DNA from 4 places in the Methylibium sp. T29 genome. Region 2 is predicted to be linked to each of the others. Evidence: predicted binding sites of a transcription regulator. Region 2 holds the regulator's gene; each other region holds the start of a gene.
The links. Region 2 encodes sigma-54, which starts transcription at its own class of promoters, with help from an activator protein. Its sites were predicted from a motif close to TGGCANGNAANCTGCTTT; they were not measured.
Positions count from the first base shown of each region.

Region 1: x551_RS00070 (ammonium transporter) is a predicted target of sigma-54. The motif match lies at 1,771-1,788, and genes of this name have one in related genera.
Region 3: cydP (cytochrome oxidase putative small subunit CydP) is a predicted target of sigma-54. The motif match lies at 1,666-1,683, and genes of this name have one in related genera.
Region 4: x551_RS24175 (pilin) is a predicted target of sigma-54. The motif match lies at 1,655-1,672, and genes of this name have one in related genera.

Region 1 is NZ_AZND01000001.1:12,670-17,076, reverse strand. It holds gene x551_RS00075 (molybdopterin oxidoreductase family protein) at 1-1,714, shown strand, start outside; gene x551_RS00070 (ammonium transporter) at 1,983-3,146, shown strand; gene x551_RS00065 (hypothetical protein) at 3,164-3,583, shown strand; gene x551_RS00060 (hypothetical protein) at 3,675-3,857, shown strand; gene x551_RS00055 (aminopeptidase) at 3,899-4,407, shown strand, end outside.
Region 2 is NZ_AZND01000243.1:391-4,797, forward strand. It holds gene x551_RS18520 (thiol:disulfide interchange protein DsbA/DsbL) at 1-637, shown strand, start outside; partial or broken gene lptA (lipopolysaccharide transport periplasmic protein LptA) at 819-1,177, shown strand; gene lptB (LPS export ABC transporter ATP-binding protein) at 1,353-2,108, shown strand; gene x551_RS18530 (RNA polymerase factor sigma-54) at 2,108-3,631, shown strand; partial or broken gene x551_RS18535 (THUMP domain-containing protein) at 3,726-4,407, shown strand, end outside.
Region 3 is NZ_AZND01000043.1:15,769-20,175, reverse strand. It holds gene x551_RS08060 (cytochrome ubiquinol oxidase subunit I) at 1-1,446, opposite strand, end outside; gene cydP (cytochrome oxidase putative small subunit CydP) at 1,443-1,655, opposite strand; gene x551_RS08050 (OsmC family protein) at 2,260-2,706, shown strand; gene x551_RS08045 (C4-dicarboxylate ABC transporter) at 2,770-3,723, shown strand; gene x551_RS08040 (sigma 54-interacting transcriptional regulator) at 3,760-4,407, opposite strand, start outside.
Region 4 is NZ_AZND01000038.1:11,673-16,079, forward strand. It holds gene x551_RS07400 (FHA domain-containing protein) at 1-487, shown strand, start outside; gene x551_RS07405 (3',5'-cyclic-nucleotide phosphodiesterase) at 704-1,483, shown strand; gene x551_RS24175 (pilin) at 1,722-2,240, shown strand; gene x551_RS07415 (O-antigen ligase family protein) at 2,567-4,291, shown strand; gene moaC (cyclic pyranopterin monophosphate synthase MoaC) at 4,307-4,407, opposite strand, start outside.

The DNA of each region.
Region 1 (4,407 bases), on a different contig from region 2:
GCCGTATAGCTATGCCGGCACGATGGGCTTGGTGCAGGGTGAAAGCATGGCCGCGCGCTTCTTCCACCGCCTGGGGGCCTCGCTGCTCGACCGCACCATCTGCGCCAGCGCCGGCGGCGAGGCGCTGACGGCGAGCTACGGTGCCAAGGTCGGCATGCACGTGGAGCACTTCGCCGAAGCGAAGCTGATCCTGATCTGGGGCAGCAACAGCATCGCGTCGAACCTGCACTTCTGGACCTACGCCCAGGCGGCCAAGCGCGCCGGCGCGAAGCTGGTCTGCATCGATCCGCGCCGCTCCGAGACCGCCGACAAGTGCCACCAGCACCTTGCGCTGCTGCCCGGCACCGACGGTGCGCTGGCGCTCGGCCTGATGCGCGAGCTGATCGTCAACGACTGGCTCGACCATGACTACATCGACCGCCACACCGAGGGCTGGCCAGCGCTGCGCGAGAAGGCACTCGCCTGGACGCCCGAGCGCACCGCCGCCGTCTGCGGCCTGGACGCCGAGCAGGTGCGTGGCCTGGCGCGTGACTACGGCGGCACACGGCCGGCCGCGATCCGCCTCAACTACGGCATGCAGCGCGTGCATGGCGGCGGCAACGCGGTGCGCCTGATCGCCACGCTGCCCTGCCTGATCGGCGCCTGGCGGCATCGCGCCGGCGGGTTGCTGCTGTCGAGCAGCGGCTGGTACCCGATCGACCACGGCGCCCTGCAGCGGCCCGAGCTGCTGGGCGCGCGCCGTCCGCGCACGATCAACATGAGCACCATCGGAGACGACCTGCTGCGCGAGAGCTCGGCCGGCTTCGGCCCGAAGATCGAGGCGCTGGTGGTCTACAACAGCAATCCGGTCGCGGTGGCGCCCGAATCGCCCCAGGTCGTGCGGGGCTTCGCGCGCGAGGATCTGTTCACCGTGGTGCTGGAGCACTTCCTCACCGACACCGCCGACCACGCCGACTTCGTGCTGCCCGCGACCACGCAGCTCGAGCACCTGGACGTGCACCGCAGCTACGGCCACACCTCGGTGCTGATCAACGAAGCGGCCGTCGCGCCGCTGGGCGAGGCGCTGCCCAACACCGAGATCTTCCGGCGCCTCGCCGCGCGCATGGGCTATGTCGACCCCTGCTTCGGCGACAGCGACGAGGCGATCGCCCGCCAGGCCTTCGGCCGCCACGTGCGCTTCGACGAGCTGCGTGAACACGGCTGGGTCCAGCTGCCGCTGCCCGAGGCGCCGTTCGCCGACGGCGGCTTCCCCACGCCGAGCGGGCGCTGCCGCATCGACGCGCCCGGCTGGGGCGTGCCCGACCACGTGCCCAACCACGAGTCGGCGCAGAGCACGCCCGAGCTCGCTGCGGCCTATCCGCTGGCGATGATCTCGCCGCCGGCGCGCAACTTCCTCAACTCCAGCTTCGTCAACGTGAAGAGCCTGCGCGACATCGAGGGCGAGCCGGTGCTGGAGATCCACCCGGGCGACGCGGCGCCGCGCGGCATCCACGATGGTGCGCTGGTGCGTGTCTTCAACGAGCGCGGCCAGTATTGGTGCAAGGCCGTGCTCAGCGAGCGGGCGCGCCCCGGTGTGGTCAACGGCCTGGGCATCTGGTGGCGCAAGCTCGGCGTGCGCGGCAGCAACGTGAACGAAGTCACCCACCAGAAGCTCACCGACCTCGGTCGGGCCCCGAGCTTCTACGACTGCCTGGTCGAGGTGCGCGCGGACTGAGCAGTCCGTCACGCGGCCGATGCGTCGCGTGGAAGTCCGGTCGCTGGCCAGCGCGGTGGCATGTGTCTTGCCACATTGCCGCGTCACCAGAACGTTGGGAATCCGTCTTGAAACCTGCTGTCCGTCGGGCCGCGCGTCCTCTCGCGTGCGCCGTCCTGCTCGCGAGCCTCGCGGCCGCCTCCCGCGCCGCCGACCCCACGACGATCGAACAGCTGAAGTCCGGGACCGACATGGTCTGGATGATGGCCGCCGGCGCCTGGTGTTCTTCATGCAGGCCGGCTTCGCGCTGCTGGAAAGCGGCATGAGCCGCGCCAAGAACGCGATCAACGTCATCATGAAGAACTACTGCGACACGTGCTTCGGCGCGGTCGCTTTCTGGGCCGTGGGCTTCGGCCTGATGTTCGGCGCCAATGCCAGCGGCTGGATCGGCACCGACCGCTTCCTGCCGCACGCGATGCCCGAGGCCGACTACGGGCTGCTGTTCTTCCAGATGATGTTCGCCGCCACCGCCGCCACCATCGTCAGCGGCGCGATCGCCGAGCGTGCGCGTTTCTGGGCCTACATCGTCAGCTCCGTGCTCATCACCGGGCTCATCTACCCGGTGTTCGGGTCCTGGGCCTGGGGCTCGCTGTTCTCCGGCCAGGGCTGGCTGCGCGAGATGGGCTTCATCGACTTCGCCGGATCGACCGTCGTGCACTCGGTGGGCGGCTGGTCGGCGCTCGCTGCCGTCCTGGTGATCGGGCCCCGGCTCGGACGCTTCGGACCCAACGGCGAGGCGCGCCCGATGCTCGGCCACAACCTCACCTCGGTGGCGCTCGGCGGGTTCATCCTGTGGCTGGGGTGGTTCGGCTTCAACGGCGGCAGCACCGCCGCGGCCACGGTGGGCATCGGCAAGATCGTGCTCAACACCCACCTGTCCGGCGCGGCGGGGGCGATCGGCGCTTTGGCGATGCTGGCGCTCGGCCGCCAGCCGGTGCTGATGACGGCGGCCGTCAACGGGAGCATCGCCGGCCTGGTCGGCGTCACCGCGGGCTGCCACGTGATGGAGCCGGCCTATGCGCTGCTCACCGGCTTCGTGGCCGGCGGGCTGAGCGTGCTGGCCGGCTGGCTGCTTGAGGCGGGTCGCATCGACGACGTGGTGGGAGCCGTCTCGGTGCATGCGGTCGGCGGCGTCTGGGGCACGCTGGCGGCCGGGCTGTTCAAGCACGACGCGATGTTCGACCTGCGGCAGCTCGGCGTGCAGGCGATCGGCTGCGGCGTCGCCTTCGTGTGGTCCTTCGGCACCGCGCTGCTGATGTACTGGCTGCTGGCCCGCAGCATGGGCCTGCGCGCCAGCACGCTCGACGAGCAGCGCGGCCTCGATTTCACCGAGCACTACGAGATCGGCTACCCCGAGTTCCAGCAGGACGCGGTGCACCGGGGCAAGCGATGAGCGGCGGTGCGTCGACGATGGCAAGCCGCGACAACGATCCGGTCACTGTGCGGCGTGCGCTGGCGCACGCGCTGGCCGAGTACCTGGAGGCGCCGCGCGTGCGCGACGCGGTGATGCTGTGGTGCCAGCAGTTCCAGGGGCGCGGCGCGCTGTTCCTCGGCCTGAGCCGCTACTGCCGGCAGATCGCCGACGGCTTCGGCCTGGCCGGCAAGGAAGCCGAGCTGCACCTCAGGATCTTCCGCGCGCTGCAGAGTGACCCGCGGCGCCTGCCGGACGATCCACTGTCCTCGCAACCCTTCGAGTCCACCGAGCCGGGCAGCCTGCCACCGGGCTCCGTCGCCCCGGTGGCGCCGCGGCTGGGCGAGGGGTGGCGGCCCTGCAGGCCTTCTTCGCGGCGATCGAGGCCCAGCTCTCGCGCGATCTGCCGGTCGGCCTGACGCCGGCGCGCGTGCGCCGCGCGCTGATCCGCCACGCGGCCAGCCTGCCGCGACCCAGCAGCACGCGGCGTCGCTGTGGTGGAGCGGGCAGGTGAGCACGCTCGATGGCGACTGGCCGGCCGGCGGCCATGGCACGCTGCTGATCAACGTGATGTACGTGGCACTCGCCGAACTGCTGGGGCCGGTGCGCGCGGACGCCTGCTTCACGCAGGCCGTCGACCGGCTCGAGGCCAGTGGTGTCCCGGCGCTGACCGGCATCCGCCGCTACCTGTAGCGCCCGCCGACCTGTCCGCATGGAGCCGTAGACTGCGCGCCATGCTGCTGCGCGCCCGGTCCTGGTGGTTCTCTCTTGTCGCGGTCGGCGCTGCGCTGGCGCTGCTGGGCGGCTGCGGCAGTGTCGCCTACCTCTCGCAATCGGTGCAGGGCCACCTCGGCGTGATGCGCGCCGCGAAGCCGGTCGATGACTGGCTGGCCGACGCCGGCACGCCGGCCGTGCTGCGCGAGCGCCTGCTGCTGAGCCAGCGCATGCGCGACTTCGCGGTCCAGGAGCTGGGCCTGCCCGACAACGCCAGCTACCGCCGCTATGCCGACCTCGGCCGGCCCGCCGTGGTGTGGAACGTGGTCGCGGCGCCCGAGCTGTCGCTGAGCCTGAAGACCTGGTGCTTCCCGGTGGTCGGCTGCGTCGGCTACCGCGGTTACTTCGACCGCGGCGCGGCCGACGCGCTGGCCGCCGAGTTGATGTCCCAGGGCCAGGAGGTCAGCGTCTACGGTGTGCCCGCCTATTCCACGCTCGGCAAGCTGCCCGGTGACTTCCTTGCCGACCC
Region 2 (4,407 bases):
TCGTGACTTCACGACCCTGTCGCTGGCCACCACCTGCGTCGGACTGCTGCCGGCCTTCGGCCACGCCCAGGGCGGTCCGGTCGAGGGCAAGGACTACGTGAAGCTGTCGCAGCGCCAGCCGACGCAGGACCCGAAGAAGCTCGAGGTCGTGGAGTTCTTCTGGTACGGCTGCCCGCACTGCCACGCCTTCGAGCCGATGCTCGAATCCTGGGTCAAGAAGCTGCCGCCGGACATCACCTTCCGGCGCCTGCCGGTCGCCTTCCGCGAGGTGCCGTTCGTGCTGCACCAGAAGCTGTACTTCGCGATCGAGGCCCTGGGGCTGGTCGACACCCTGCACCGCAAGGTCTTCACCGCGATGCACGTCGAACGCAATCCGCTGAACACGCCCGAGGCGATCGGCGACTTCGTGGCGAAGAATGGCGTCGACAAGGCCAAGTTCCTCGACGTGATGAACTCGTTCTCGGTGCAGACCAAGGCCCGCCAGGCCGCCGCGCTGTCGGCCGGCTACAAGATCGACGGCACGCCGGCGATCGGCATCAACGGGTCCTACTACACCTCGGGTTCGCTGGCCGGCAGCAACGACCGCGCGCTGGCGATCACCGACCACCTGATCGCGCAGATCCGCAAGGGCGGCTGACCCTCGTTTGGCGTCGACGCGACAGCGGCCGTCGGAGCGGCGGCCGGCCGTGGCAAGCGATCGAACTCACCCTAGAATCGGCAGCAAGATTCATGCCGATTCCCTCCATGTCCGCTCCGACCCCCTATCCTGCATCGCGGTGCACCTTGCTGGCGCAGCTGTTTGCCGGGCCGTCCTGGCGGTGCTGGGGCTGGCCCTGCTGCCGGCCTTCGCCGCCGAAAAGGCTGACCGCAGCCAGCCGCTGGCCTTCACTGCCGACTCGGCCCGGGTCGACGAGGTCAAGCAATTGAACATCCTGTCGGGCAACGTCGAGATCACCAAGGGCAGCATCGTCATCCGCGCCGACCGCGTGGAGGTGCGCCAGAGTCCCGAGGCTACCAGTCCGCGGTGGCGACCGGCTGGCCGAACAAGCGTGCCTACTTCCGCCAGAAGCGCGGCAGCAACGACGAGTACATCGAGGGCGAGGCCGAGCGCCTCGAGTACGACGGCCGCGGCGACACCGTGCGGCTCGTGAACCAGGCCGTGCTGCGGCGCTTCCGCGGCAGCACGCTGGCCGACGAGGTGGCCGGCAACACCATCTCCTACGACAACGTGACCGAGGTCTTCCAGGTGCTCGGCGGCCCGGCCTCCGCGGCCGCGCCAGGCCGGGTGCGCGGCGTGCTGACGCCGCGCGAGAACCCGGCTTCGGCGCCAACTCCGGGGCGGGGACGCGGCCATGAACACGGCGATGGCGAGCCGCCTGGAGGCTCGCGGACTGCAGAAGAGCTACGGCGCCCGCAAGGTCGTCAAGGACGTGCACCTGGCCGTTGCGGCCGGCGAGGTGGTGGGCCTGCTGGGCCCGAACGGCGCCGGCAAGACCACCAGCTTCTACATGATCGTGGGCCTGGTGCGCGCCGACGCCGGCGAGATCCGCATCGACGGCGCGCCGATCGAGCGCCTGCCGATCCACCAGCGCTCGCGCCTCGGGCTGTCCTACCTGCCGCAGGAGGCCTCGATCTTCCGCAAGCTCACCGTCGAGGAGAACATCCGCGCGGTGCTGGAGCTCCAGTTCGACGAACGCGGCAAGGCCTACACCAAGGCACGCATCGACGAGCTGCTCGACGGCCTGCTGCACGACCTGTCGATCGACAAGCTGCGCGACAGCCCGGCACCGGCACTGTCGGGCGGCGAACGGCGGCGCGTCGAGATCGCCCGCGCGCTGGCCACGCAGCCGCGCTTCATCCTGCTCGACGAGCCGTTCGCCGGCGTCGATCCGATCGCGGTGATCGAGATCCAGCGAATCATCGGCTTCCTCAAGAGCCGCGGGATCGGCGTGCTGATCACCGACCACAACGTGCGCGAGACCCTGGGCATCTGCCACCGCGCCTACATCATCAGCGAAGGACGCGTGCTGGCCGAAGGCACCCCCGAGCAGATCGTCGAGAACGCCGACGTCCGCAAGGTCTACCTCGGCGAGCACTTCAGGATGTGATGAAGCCTTCCCTGCAGGTCCGTTTTTCGCAGCATCTGGCGCTCACGCCGCAGCTTCAGCAGTCGATCCGGCTGCTGCAGCTTTCCACGCTCGAGCTTCACCAGGAAGTCGAGCAGATGCTGGAGCAGAACCCCTTCCTCGAAGTGGAGGAAGATGCGCCGACCCCGTTCGACGCGCCGGTGGAGCGCGCCACGGCCACGGAGCGCCAGGCCGATGACGCCTGGGAGGGCTCGGGGTCCGAGGTGGCCGCCGACCCCGAGCCGGTCGCGGTGGATGCGGCCGAGTTCGGCACCACCGAGCGCGAGGACTGGGAGAACGGCACCGAGCGCGAGGACTTCGACGGCATCCGCGAGACGCCCGGCAAGGCCGGCAACAACGACAGCGACGAGTTCGACCCCATGGAGCGCAGCAGCGCCGGGGTGAGCCTGCAGGACCACCTGCGCGACCAGTTGCGCGGCATGCGCCTGAGCGACGAGGACCGCGGCGCGGTGATGGTGCTGATCGAATCGCTCGACGAGGACGGCTACCTGGCCGACCCCCTGGAAGAGATCGCCCAGCGCCTGGCCGGCGACGAGGACGACATCGCGGTCGAGGAGCTGCTCGACCGCCTGCGCTGCGCGCTGAAGTGGCTGCACAACCTGGAGCCGCTGGGCGTCGGTGCGCGCGACCTGTCAGAGTGCCTGACGCTGCAGCTGCGGGCCGGACCGCGCTGTGAGGCGCAGATGATCGCGATCCTGATCTGCAAGTACCACCTCGAGTTGCTGGCGCGGCGCGACGGCAAGAAGCTGATGGCCGCCACCGGCGCCGACGAGGAGCTGCTGAAGGCCGCGCAGGCGCTGATCGTGCGCTGCGAGCCCAAGCCCGGCCGGCCCTTCACCAAGGCCGAGGCCAACATCATCGTGCCCGATGTCATCGTGCAGAAGGCCGGCCGCGGCTGGCGCGTGGTGCTCAACCCCGACGTGATGCCCAAGCTGCGCATCAACGACCTCTACGCCCAGGCCATCAAGCAGCAGCGGGGCGCGCGCACCGAATCGGGCGCGGGCCTGAGCTCGCGGCTGCAGGAGGCGCGCTGGTTCATGAAGAACATCCTGCAGCGCTTCGACACCATCCAGCGCGTGTCGCAGGCCATCGTCGAGCGCCAGAAGGCCTTCTTCAGCCATGGCGCGATCGCGATGAAGCCGCTGGTGCTGCGCGAGATCGCCGACGAGCTGGGTCTGCACGAGTCGACCATCTCGCGCGTGACCACCGCCAAGTACATGTCCACGCCCTACGGCACCTTCGAGCTGAAGTACTTCTTCGGCTCCTCGCTCAACACCGAGGCCGGTGGCAATGCGTCGAGCACCGCGGTGCGTGCGCTGATCAAGCAGCTGGTCAGTGCCGAGGACGCCAAGAAGCCGCTGTCGGACAGCCAGCTCAGCAGCATGCTGGAAGAGCAGGGCATCCAGGTGGCACGCCGCACGGTGGCGAAGTACCGCGAGGCGCTGAAGATCGCGCCGGCCAACCTGCGGCGCACGATGATGTGACGACGAGGTCTCGGGCCCGAACCGGCAACAAGACCCAGCGCCCCGCCCGGTGTCGACCGAGGCGCGAGCGCAACCCTCGAACCCCTCTGCACGCATGAACGTCGCCCTTCCGCCCGACGCCCCGCCGTCCTCCTTGTTCCTCCCCTGCGCGGCCGGCGTCGAGGCGCTGCTCGCCGACGAGGTTGCCCGGTTGCTGCCGGGCGCGGCGGCGCAGACGCAGCGCGGCGGCGTGATGGTGCGCGGCGGCCCGCGCGAGGCGATGGCACTCAACCTCGGCAGCCGGCTCGCCCAGCGCGTGCTGTGGCAGGTGGCCGATGCGCCCTACCGCAGCGAGGACGACCTGTACGCGTTGGCCCGCAGCCCGCGCTGGCCCGACTGGATCACGCCGACGCAGACCCTGAAGGTGGACGTGACCGCGCAGCGCGCGCCGCTCAAGAGCCTGAACTTCGCCGCGCTGCGCATCAAGGACGGTGTCTGCGACGCGATGCGCGACGCGCTCGGCGCGCGCCCGAGCGTCGACACCCGCCGCCCCGACCTGCCGCTGCTGCTGCACCTGGCGCCCGAGCACGCCACGCTGTATGTCGACACCTCGGGCGAGGCGCTGTTCAAGCGCGGCTGGCGCGAGGACCAGGGCGAGGCGCCACTGAAGGAGACGCTGGCTGCCGCGATGCTGGCCGCCGCCGGCTGGCAGGGCCGCGAGGCCGACGGCCCGCTGCTCGACCCGGTGTGCGGCTCCGGCACGATCGCGATCGAGCGGCGCAGATCGCCTGCGGCAT
Region 3 (4,407 bases), on a different contig from region 2:
GCCGACGAAGCCGGCCAGCGAGCCATAAAGGCTGTTCACGCTCAGCGTCGACACGCTCAGGTGCGTGGGCAGCACGCCATAGATCGTCCAGGGCTGGCGGCCGTACTCCGCCACCACCCAACCCAGTTCGCAGGCCAGCCAGGGCGCCGGCAGCATCCACACAGCCCACTTCAGCAGCCAGGGCTTGCCGGTGCAGGCGCCCTTCAGCGTGCTCCAGAAGGCCAGACCGAAGAGCAGCAGCATGGCCATGCCCAGCGCCACCATCAGGCGGAAGCTCCAGAACATCGGCGCCACCCGCGGCACGGTGTCGTTGACCGCCCGGTCGATGATGTCCGGCGTGGCTGTCCTGACGTCAACCACGTACTTCTTCAGCAGCAGACCGAAGCCGAGGTCGGCCTTGTGCCGCTCGAAGGTCTCCTTGGCCGCGACGTCATCGCGGTGCTTGCGCAGGGCTTCCAGCGCGGTCACCGCCACGATGCCGCCTTCAATGCGTTGACGGTTGCGCGCCTTGATCTCGCGGATGCCGGGAATCTCCTTGCTGATGCTGCGGGTGCCGATCAGCCCCATCACCCACGGCACCTCGATCGCCCAGTCGTTCTTCTGCGCTGCCTCGTTGGGCCAAGCCACCACATTGAAGCTCGCCGGCGCAGGCTCGGTCTCCCACATCGCTTCGATGGCCGCCATCTTGGTCTGCTGGGCCTCGCCCACCGTGTAGCCGGACTCGTCACCCAGCACGATCACGCTCAGCGTCGAGGCCAGGCCGAAGGCCGCGGCCACGCGGAAGCTGCGCTTGGCGAACTCGACGTCGCGGCCCCGCAGCAGATACCAACTGGAGACCGACAGCACGAACATGGCCCCGGTCACGTAGCCGGCCGACACCGTGTGCACGAACTTGGCCTGGGCATCTGGGTTGAAGACGACGGCCCAGAAGTCCGTCATCTCCATGCGCATGGTCTGGTAGCTGAACTCGGCGCCGACGGGGTTCTGCATCCAGCCATTGGCGATCAGGATCCACAGGGCGCTGAGGTTGGTGCCGATGGCCATCAGCAGCGTGACCATCAGGTGCTGCGTCTTGCGCAGGCGATCCCAGCCGAAGAAGAACAGGCCGATGAAGGTCGACTCGAGGAAGAAGGCCATCAGCCCTTCGATGGCCAGCGGGGCGCCGAAGATGTCGCCCACGTAGTGCGAGTAGTAGGCCCAGTTCGTGCCGAACTGGAACTCCAGCGTGATGCCGGTAGTGACGCCCAGCGCGAAGTTGATGCCGAAGAGCTTGCCCCAGAAGCGGGTCATGTCCTTCCAGATGACGTTGCCCGTCATCACGTAGACGCTCTCCATGATCACCAGCAGCCAGACCATGCCAAGGGTGAGAGGCACGAAGAGGAAGTGGTACATCGCCGTGGCCGCGAACTGCAGCCGCGACAAGTCGACGAGTTGCTCGGAAATCACTGGGGATGCTCCTGTCTTGTTGTCGGTGAGTTCGGCTGCCGGGTGGCCGAAGGGGTTGTTGGTGCCACGAGATGCGCAGCCGTCTGCTCGCTGCCGGCATCGACCGAGCTGTCGCGAACAAAGGTCCACCACAGCACGGCGAGCACGGCCAGCTTCACCGCCACGGCAGTGGTGAGGTGGCGCAGCAGTCGACTGTCATCGCGGTTCATGGGCTCCCTCTCTCCAAGTTCCGTGCCACCGCCCCCCCATGCCGTCGGCAAAGCGGCGATGCTTGCGCGCCCAGCAGGTGAGTTCGCGTTGTGGCGGTCTGCTCCCAATGCGAAGTCGAGCGTGGCCGTGACTGCCAAAGCGCGTCGCGACGCTGCCAGTCAAGGGCACTTGGCGGTGCTCTTGGCAGCGTTCGGCAGTGATTGACTTGTCGGCAGCAGCGCCTGCAATGGCACCGACTTGCGTCAGGCTTCCCTGTCTTCCGAGGAAGGAATTCGCATCAGCCAGACGCCATGCGTTGGGTCGGAGCCGCTCACACCGCTGGCATGAGATTCGCAGATACAGGGCATGGCGTAGGTGCAAACGGCCGAGTGGTGTCGTGCTCCTGCTGCCTTGGAGTCAGGGCTCGAGCCATGGACCTTCCCCGTTCCGAACCGCAGCCGCAACTCGCGAGGGCCGGTGCCTCGACCGGCGGCTACGACGCGGCCGTGCCGATCGCTTCTTCTGTACCAAACACAGAGGAAGACCCACCCTCGCTCCATCGCCAACCGATTCTCGCGCTGCCGCTTTGAACGCTCGACACCCCACCCCCGAGGAGACACCGCCATGAGCGAATCCACCCCGAGCGTCTGCCTGACACAAGTGCAGGACTACCAGTTCGACGTCGGCTTCGGCACGCCGGGCCCTGCACTGCGCGCCGACGAACCGCCACCGCTGGGCCAGGGCGGCGGTCCTTCGCCCGTTCAGCTGCTTGCTGCCGCGGTGGGCAACTGCCTCAGCGCCTCACTGCTGTTCGCACTGCGCAAGTTCAAGCAGGCACCGGAGCCCCTGTCCTGCAGCGTGCACGCAGACGTCGGGCGCAATGCCGAAGGCCGCATGCGCGTGCTGGCCATGACCGTCCGGCTGACTTTGGGCGTTCCTGCCGCCCGCCTCGAACACCTGGAACGCGTGCTCGCCACCTTCGAAGCCTATTGCACCGTCACGCAAAGCGTCAGCCCAGCGATCCCGGTGACGGTCGAAGTCTTGGATGCCCTCGGGGCCCACCTCAAGTGACGAGCACGCGGCCATGAGCACGGTTCGTTCGCCCCTGAAGCACCTGGCGCCCGGCTGGTATGCATGGTGATGGGCCTGGCGGGGCTGTCGCTGGCCTGGCATGCTGCCGCGCCTGTGCTGGGCGATGGCGCAGGTGCTGGCGCCCTCGTGATCGGCGCCACCGCTGCGCTTGTGTTCGCCGCGCTGCTTGCGGCCAGCCTGTGGCGCCTTCATCGCCACCCCGACGCCTGGGCCGACGACCTCAAGCACCCGGTGCGGCATGTGTTCCTGGCCGCCGTGCCCATCGCGTTGCTGCTGCTCGTCACAGCCGCGGTGTCCGCCGGACTCGGAGGTCCCGTGCTCGAAGCGCTGTGGTGGACGGCATCGCTGCTTCAACTGTCGATCACCGCCTGGGTGATGTCGCGCTGGTGGCGCAGCGGCCCCGGCGGCGGACTGCCTTGGGCGAGCCTGACGCCGGCTCTCTTCATCCCGATCGTCGGCAACGTGCTCGTGCCCCTCGCGGGCGTGCCGCTGGGCCGAGCTGAGTGGTCGGCTGCGCAGTTCGGCATCGGCGCGCTGTTCTGGCCGGTGGTGCTGGTGCTGCTGCTCGTGCGACTGGCGAATCAGGGCCTTTGGTCCAAGCGACTGTTGCCGACGACCTTTATCTTCATCGCGCCGCCGGCAGCCATCGGTTTGTCCGCGCTGCGCTTTGGCATCACGCCGCTGGTGGTCTGGGGCTCGTGGGGCGCAGCACTGTTTGCGCTGCTCTGGGTGACGCCCCTCTTGCGCCGCATCGCGGACCAGCCCTTCGGCATGGCGCACTGGGGCATGAGCTTTCCGATGGCCGCCTTCACGGCGTTGACACTTCGCCTGGCACCGACGGGGCCCCTGAGCGTGCTGGGCATCACGCTGCTGGCTGCCACATCGCTGCTGATCGCTGCACTCGTGCTGGCCACTCTTCGCGGGTTGCGCGACGGCAGCCTCCTGGCACCCGAAACCGTGCCCATCAGCGCAGGCGCCGGCATGGCGCCGGCCTGACGTCGATGTCCGCCAGCGTGCTTCGGCGGCCAGCCCTCAGACCAGGCCCAGCGCCTTCAGGCGTCGGTAAAGGGTGCGTTCGCTCAAGCCCGCCTGGCGCGCCAGTTCCTTGCGTGTGCAGCGCGAGGTCTCGGCGAGTCGGCGCAGGTCGGCGTCGCTGATCTCCCCACCGCGCGCGACGGTTCCGGCTGGTGCCGAGGCAGGGGCCGGGATGGCGACCGGGTGCGGTCCGTCGCCACTGAGAGACTCGGGAAGATGTTCAACTCGCACGATGCCGTCATCGGCAAAGAGGCGGGCACGGTCCAGCACGTTGCGCAGCTCGCGGATGTTGCCCGGCCAGTCATGGGCCTGCAATCTCGCCATCGCCTGGGCGTCGACCGATATGCGATGCTTGACGGGCCCGCCCCGTTGCAGGAAGGAATCCACCAGCATCGGGATGTCGTCCGCGCGCTCGCGCAACGGCGGCAGGTGGATCGGAAACGCGCTGATGCGGTAGTAGAGGTCCTGGCGGAAGCGGCCGTCGGCCACCATCTGCTGCAGCGGCTTGTGGGTGGCGGCCACCAGGCGGAAGTCGGCTTGCTGGGACTCGATCGAACCCACGCGACGGAAGGTGCCCGACTCGATCAAGCGCAACAGCTTGACCTGCATCGACAGCGGCACGTCGCCCATCTCGTCGAGAAACAG
Region 4 (4,407 bases), on a different contig from region 2:
CAACAGCACCAACGGCACCTACATCAACGGCAAGGCCGTGAAGAAGCAGCTGCTGCAGCACAACGACACCGTCGAGATCGGCAAGTACAAGATCAAGTACCTGAGCGTCGAAAGCTCGGACTACGAGAAGACCATGATCATCAAGCCGGGTGCGGCGGCCACGGCGCCGAACTTCCAGCACACCGCGCCGATGAGCAACACCAACTTCGCGACGCTCACCGGCACCAGCTCGGCGTCGATCAAGGTGCTCAATGGCGCTGCGGTCGGCCGCGAGGTGGCGCTCACCAAGGTGGTCACGACCGTCGGCAAGCCCGGCGTGCAGGTCGCCTCCATCACCAAGCGCCCAGGCGGCTACGTGTTCGCCCACGTCGAGGGCGGCAGCCGCCCCACCGTCAACGGCAGCGAGGTCAGCAGCGACCCCGTGCACCTGAAGAACGGCGATGTGATCGAACTCGCCGGCACCCAGATGCAGTTCGTGCAGGACTGAACGGGAAGGTCCCGGCGCCTCGGCGGGCCGAGGCGCCGCTGCAGGCATTAATGCCGCAGCGTGATCACTTTGCGACACCCCCGTCGCGCCGGCCGCCGAGCCGTGAGGCATCGCACGGCGGGTCGCTTGCCCGCCGTTCGGCCCGGCGGCACCATGCGAGCGTGACGTTCTTCGTTTCCTTGATCCTGACACCGCCGCGTTGCCGGGGCTGACCCCATGAGCCACTCCCCCGTGCGCCTGCAGGTGCTCGGCTGCTCCGGCTCCATCGCCTCGGGCAGCCGCACCACCGCCTTCCTGCTCGACGACAACGTGCTGATCGACGCCGGCACCGGCGTGGGCGACATGGCTCTCGATGCGATGGCCCGCGTGGACGACATCCTCGTCTCGCATTCCCATCTCGACCACGTGCTGGCCATCCCGCTGCTCGCCGACAGCGTGATGAAGCTGCGGCTGGCGCAGCCCGAGCGCGGACCGATCCGCGTGCACGGCCTGCCCGAGACGCTGGCGGCATTGCGCGCCCACCTCTTCAACGGCCAGCTCTGGCCCGACTTCACCAGCATCCCGAGCGCCGCTTACCCGATCATCCGGCTGCTGCCCTTCGCCATTGGCGACACCCTGCGCTTCGGCCACGGCGATGCCGAGCGGCGCGTGGAGGTGCTGCCCGCATCGCACACCGTCCCGGCCTGCGGCTTCGCCGTCGACAGCGACGAGGGCTGGTGGGTCTACAGCGGCGACACCGGCCCCAACCCCGCACTGTGGGCCGCCCTGAAGGGCCGGCGCATTGCCCACCTCATCATCGAGACCGCCTTCGGCGACGACGAACGCTGGCTCGCCGACCTGAGCGGCCACCTGGCGCCCAGCAGCCTGGCCACCGAACTGGCCCAGCTGGACGGCAGCGTGCCGGTGCACATCACCCACCCCAAGCCCGGCGAGGTGGCGGCGGTGGTGGCGCAAATCCGGGCCATCGACACGGCGCACCGGTGGAGCCGTTGGTGAAGGGCTTGGTGTTCACGCTGTAGATCGCAGCGTCACGATGCGACCAAAAGTGTCGATATCGGACGGCCACGGTTCCTCGATTCAGCGTTCGATGTGACGCGATCTGTCCCACTTTCACCGCGATGCGCAAACGCTCCGTGGTTTAGCTCACGTTCAGGCGAGTCCGCCGCTTGGCACGGAGCCTGCCTTTCGAACCACGTCTATCACCCGGTTCAACCGCTCAAGGAGAGTTCAGATCATGAAGAAGCACATTCAGAAGGGTTTCACCCTCATCGAACTGATGATCGTCGTGGCGATCATCGGCATCCTGGCGGCGGTTGCGCTGCCGGCTTATCAGGACTACACAATTCGCTCGCGTGTCTCTGAAGGACTGTCACTTGCGTCAGAGGCGAAAGTTGTTGTCGCCGACAACGCTGCGAATGGGACGCCCGCGGCTAACGGTGGTCTAGGCGCAGGGTACCGGACCGGTGCTGCAACCACGTGTGCAGCAGCCGGCAACTGCGTCAATCCGATTGGCACTCCGAATATCACTTCCGTGACGATTGCTTCGGGGACTGGTTTGATTACGGTTACGACGACGGCTCGTGCGGGCAACGGCACGCTCACGCTCAACCCGCAATCCAACGGTGCGGCACTCGCTGCAGGAACCGTCCCAACCGGCCCAATGGTTTGGACATGCTTTGCCGCTGGCAAGACTGGCGCAGTTGGCGCTCCTACGCTGCTTGGGAAGTATGCTCCCGCAGAATGCCGCGCTTGATATTCAGTTCTTCGATTTTTTGAAAGGACGCCGCGGCGTCCTTTTTTGTTTTCTGTATGCATAACCCGAAAGGCGCAACTGGTATTCGAATAACGGTACTGAATCGGGTACAGGGTCACCAAGCGCATGTTCCAGCTTCACGGCGTGACCATCAGCGGAGCGGCCATTCATCTGTCGACAGATTCAGACCCAGCTGCTTCATTCCGGTCTTCGGGTTGACGGTCACTGGCTCAGGTCATGCAAGCAGCCGGCCGGCCGGTTATGCAGCCCTTGCTTAGTCGATGTTTGATTGGAGAGTCTGCGGCTCTGTCATTTCTGTGGAGAGCATGAATACACAACCGATTGCGAGGCTTCTGCTGACTGGCAGCATCGTCTTACCCCTGCTCGCCTCATGGCCTGGCACACCGGACGCGGTACTCGCGAATCAATTGTTGGCTCTAGCATTCGCTGGCCTGCTGCCATTCATTCGGGGTCGCACCGTACAACAGCCTAGCGTTGAGTTCCTGTCGGTGGGTACCGGCTGGCTAGTGGTGTTGGGTGCATACATTGCATCAAGCAAATTGCTTGATGGTGCGAGCCTGAGTGATCTGGCGGTGTTGGCATCTACTTTTGTAGTCCTGTGGATTGCAGCAGCCAAGACAAGCTCTTCGGTCAACAGCGCCTTCGCGTTTGGTTGGAGTCTTGCGGGGATGCTGTGTGTCATCGTTGCACTCGTCCAATACTTCGCACCATCAATCGCGGATGGCTTGCTCGTTGCCATCAACACCTCGCCCGGCCGCGCCGTGGGCAACATGCGCCAACCCAACCATTTGGCCACCGCGCTGTTGTGCGCGATGGTCATGACGGCCTGGCTGTGGCAGGCCGGTCGCCTGCGCGCACCGTGGGCCGCCGCGTCGCTCTTCGCGATGGTGCTGGCGGTGGCGCTGAGCGCCTCGCGCACCGGGGCGCTGTCGCTCGGCGTGCTGCTGCTGTGGGCGGTGGTCGACCGCTCGTTGCCGCGCGCCGCACGCTGGACGCTCGCGCTGACGCCGCTGGCCTACCTCGTCTGCTGGGCGGGCCTGGCGGAGTACGCCGAATGGCAGCACGCACACTTCTATGCGGTCGAGCGGCTGCAGTCGCACAGTGACATCAGCAGCTCGCGTTTCGCCATCTGGCGCAATGCACTGGTGCTGGTGGCACAGAACCCGTGGACCGGCGTCGGCTGGGGCAACTTCAACTTCGCGTGGACCTTCACGCCTTTCCCGGACCGGCCGGTCGCCTTCTTCGATCACACGCACAACCTCCCGCTGCAATTGGCAGTGGAGATCGGCCTGCCGGCCACGGCCTTGGTGCTGGGACTGTTCGGCTGGGCGCTGTGGCGCGCACGCGGGGCGTGGCGGGTGGCGGGCGAACAGCCGGGCCATCCGGCGCGCGCGGCTTTCGTGATGCTGGTGGTGCTGGGGATGCACAGCCTGCTCGAGTACCCGCTGTGGTACGCCTACTTCCTGCTGCCGGCAGCCTGGGCGCTGGGCGTGTTTCTCGGGTCGGCGCCGGCGAAGGAGCCGGCCTCCGATCGCAATGAGCCGGCGAGTCCGGCAGCCGCCACCGCCATGGCGCGGTGGCCGACCTGTCTTCTTCGAGCGGCCGGAGCATTGATGATCCTCGGCGCCGCGTATGCCGCCTGGGATCACCGCCGCGTCGAGGTGATCTTCGCGCCGCCGGCCGGTGCCGGCTCGTTGGCGGAACGCATCGCCGCCGGACGCGAGAGCGTGCTGTTCGGCCACCACGCCGACTATGCCGCCGTGACCAACGAGCCGAAGGATCAGGCGCTTGCGAGCTTTCGCCGTCCGCTGCACCACCTGGTCGACGTGCGTCTGCTCATCGCGTACATCGAGGCGCTGAAGGCCAATGGCCGCGATGCCGAGGCACTCTACGCAGCCCAGCGGCTGCGGGAGTTCCGGCGCGACGACGCGCAGGCCTACTTCAAGGAGTGCACGGCCGACAACCCGGCACCGCCGCTCCAGTGCCGAACCGAGCCGGTGGCGCTGACCTGGCGCGATCTGGAGCCTTGAGTCCGGGGGACGCCGTCAGCCCGCCGCATCGGCGACGAACGAGCCCGACTTGCCGCCATGCTTCTCGAGCAGCCGCACCCCCTCGATCACCATGCCGCGGTCGATGGCCTTGCACA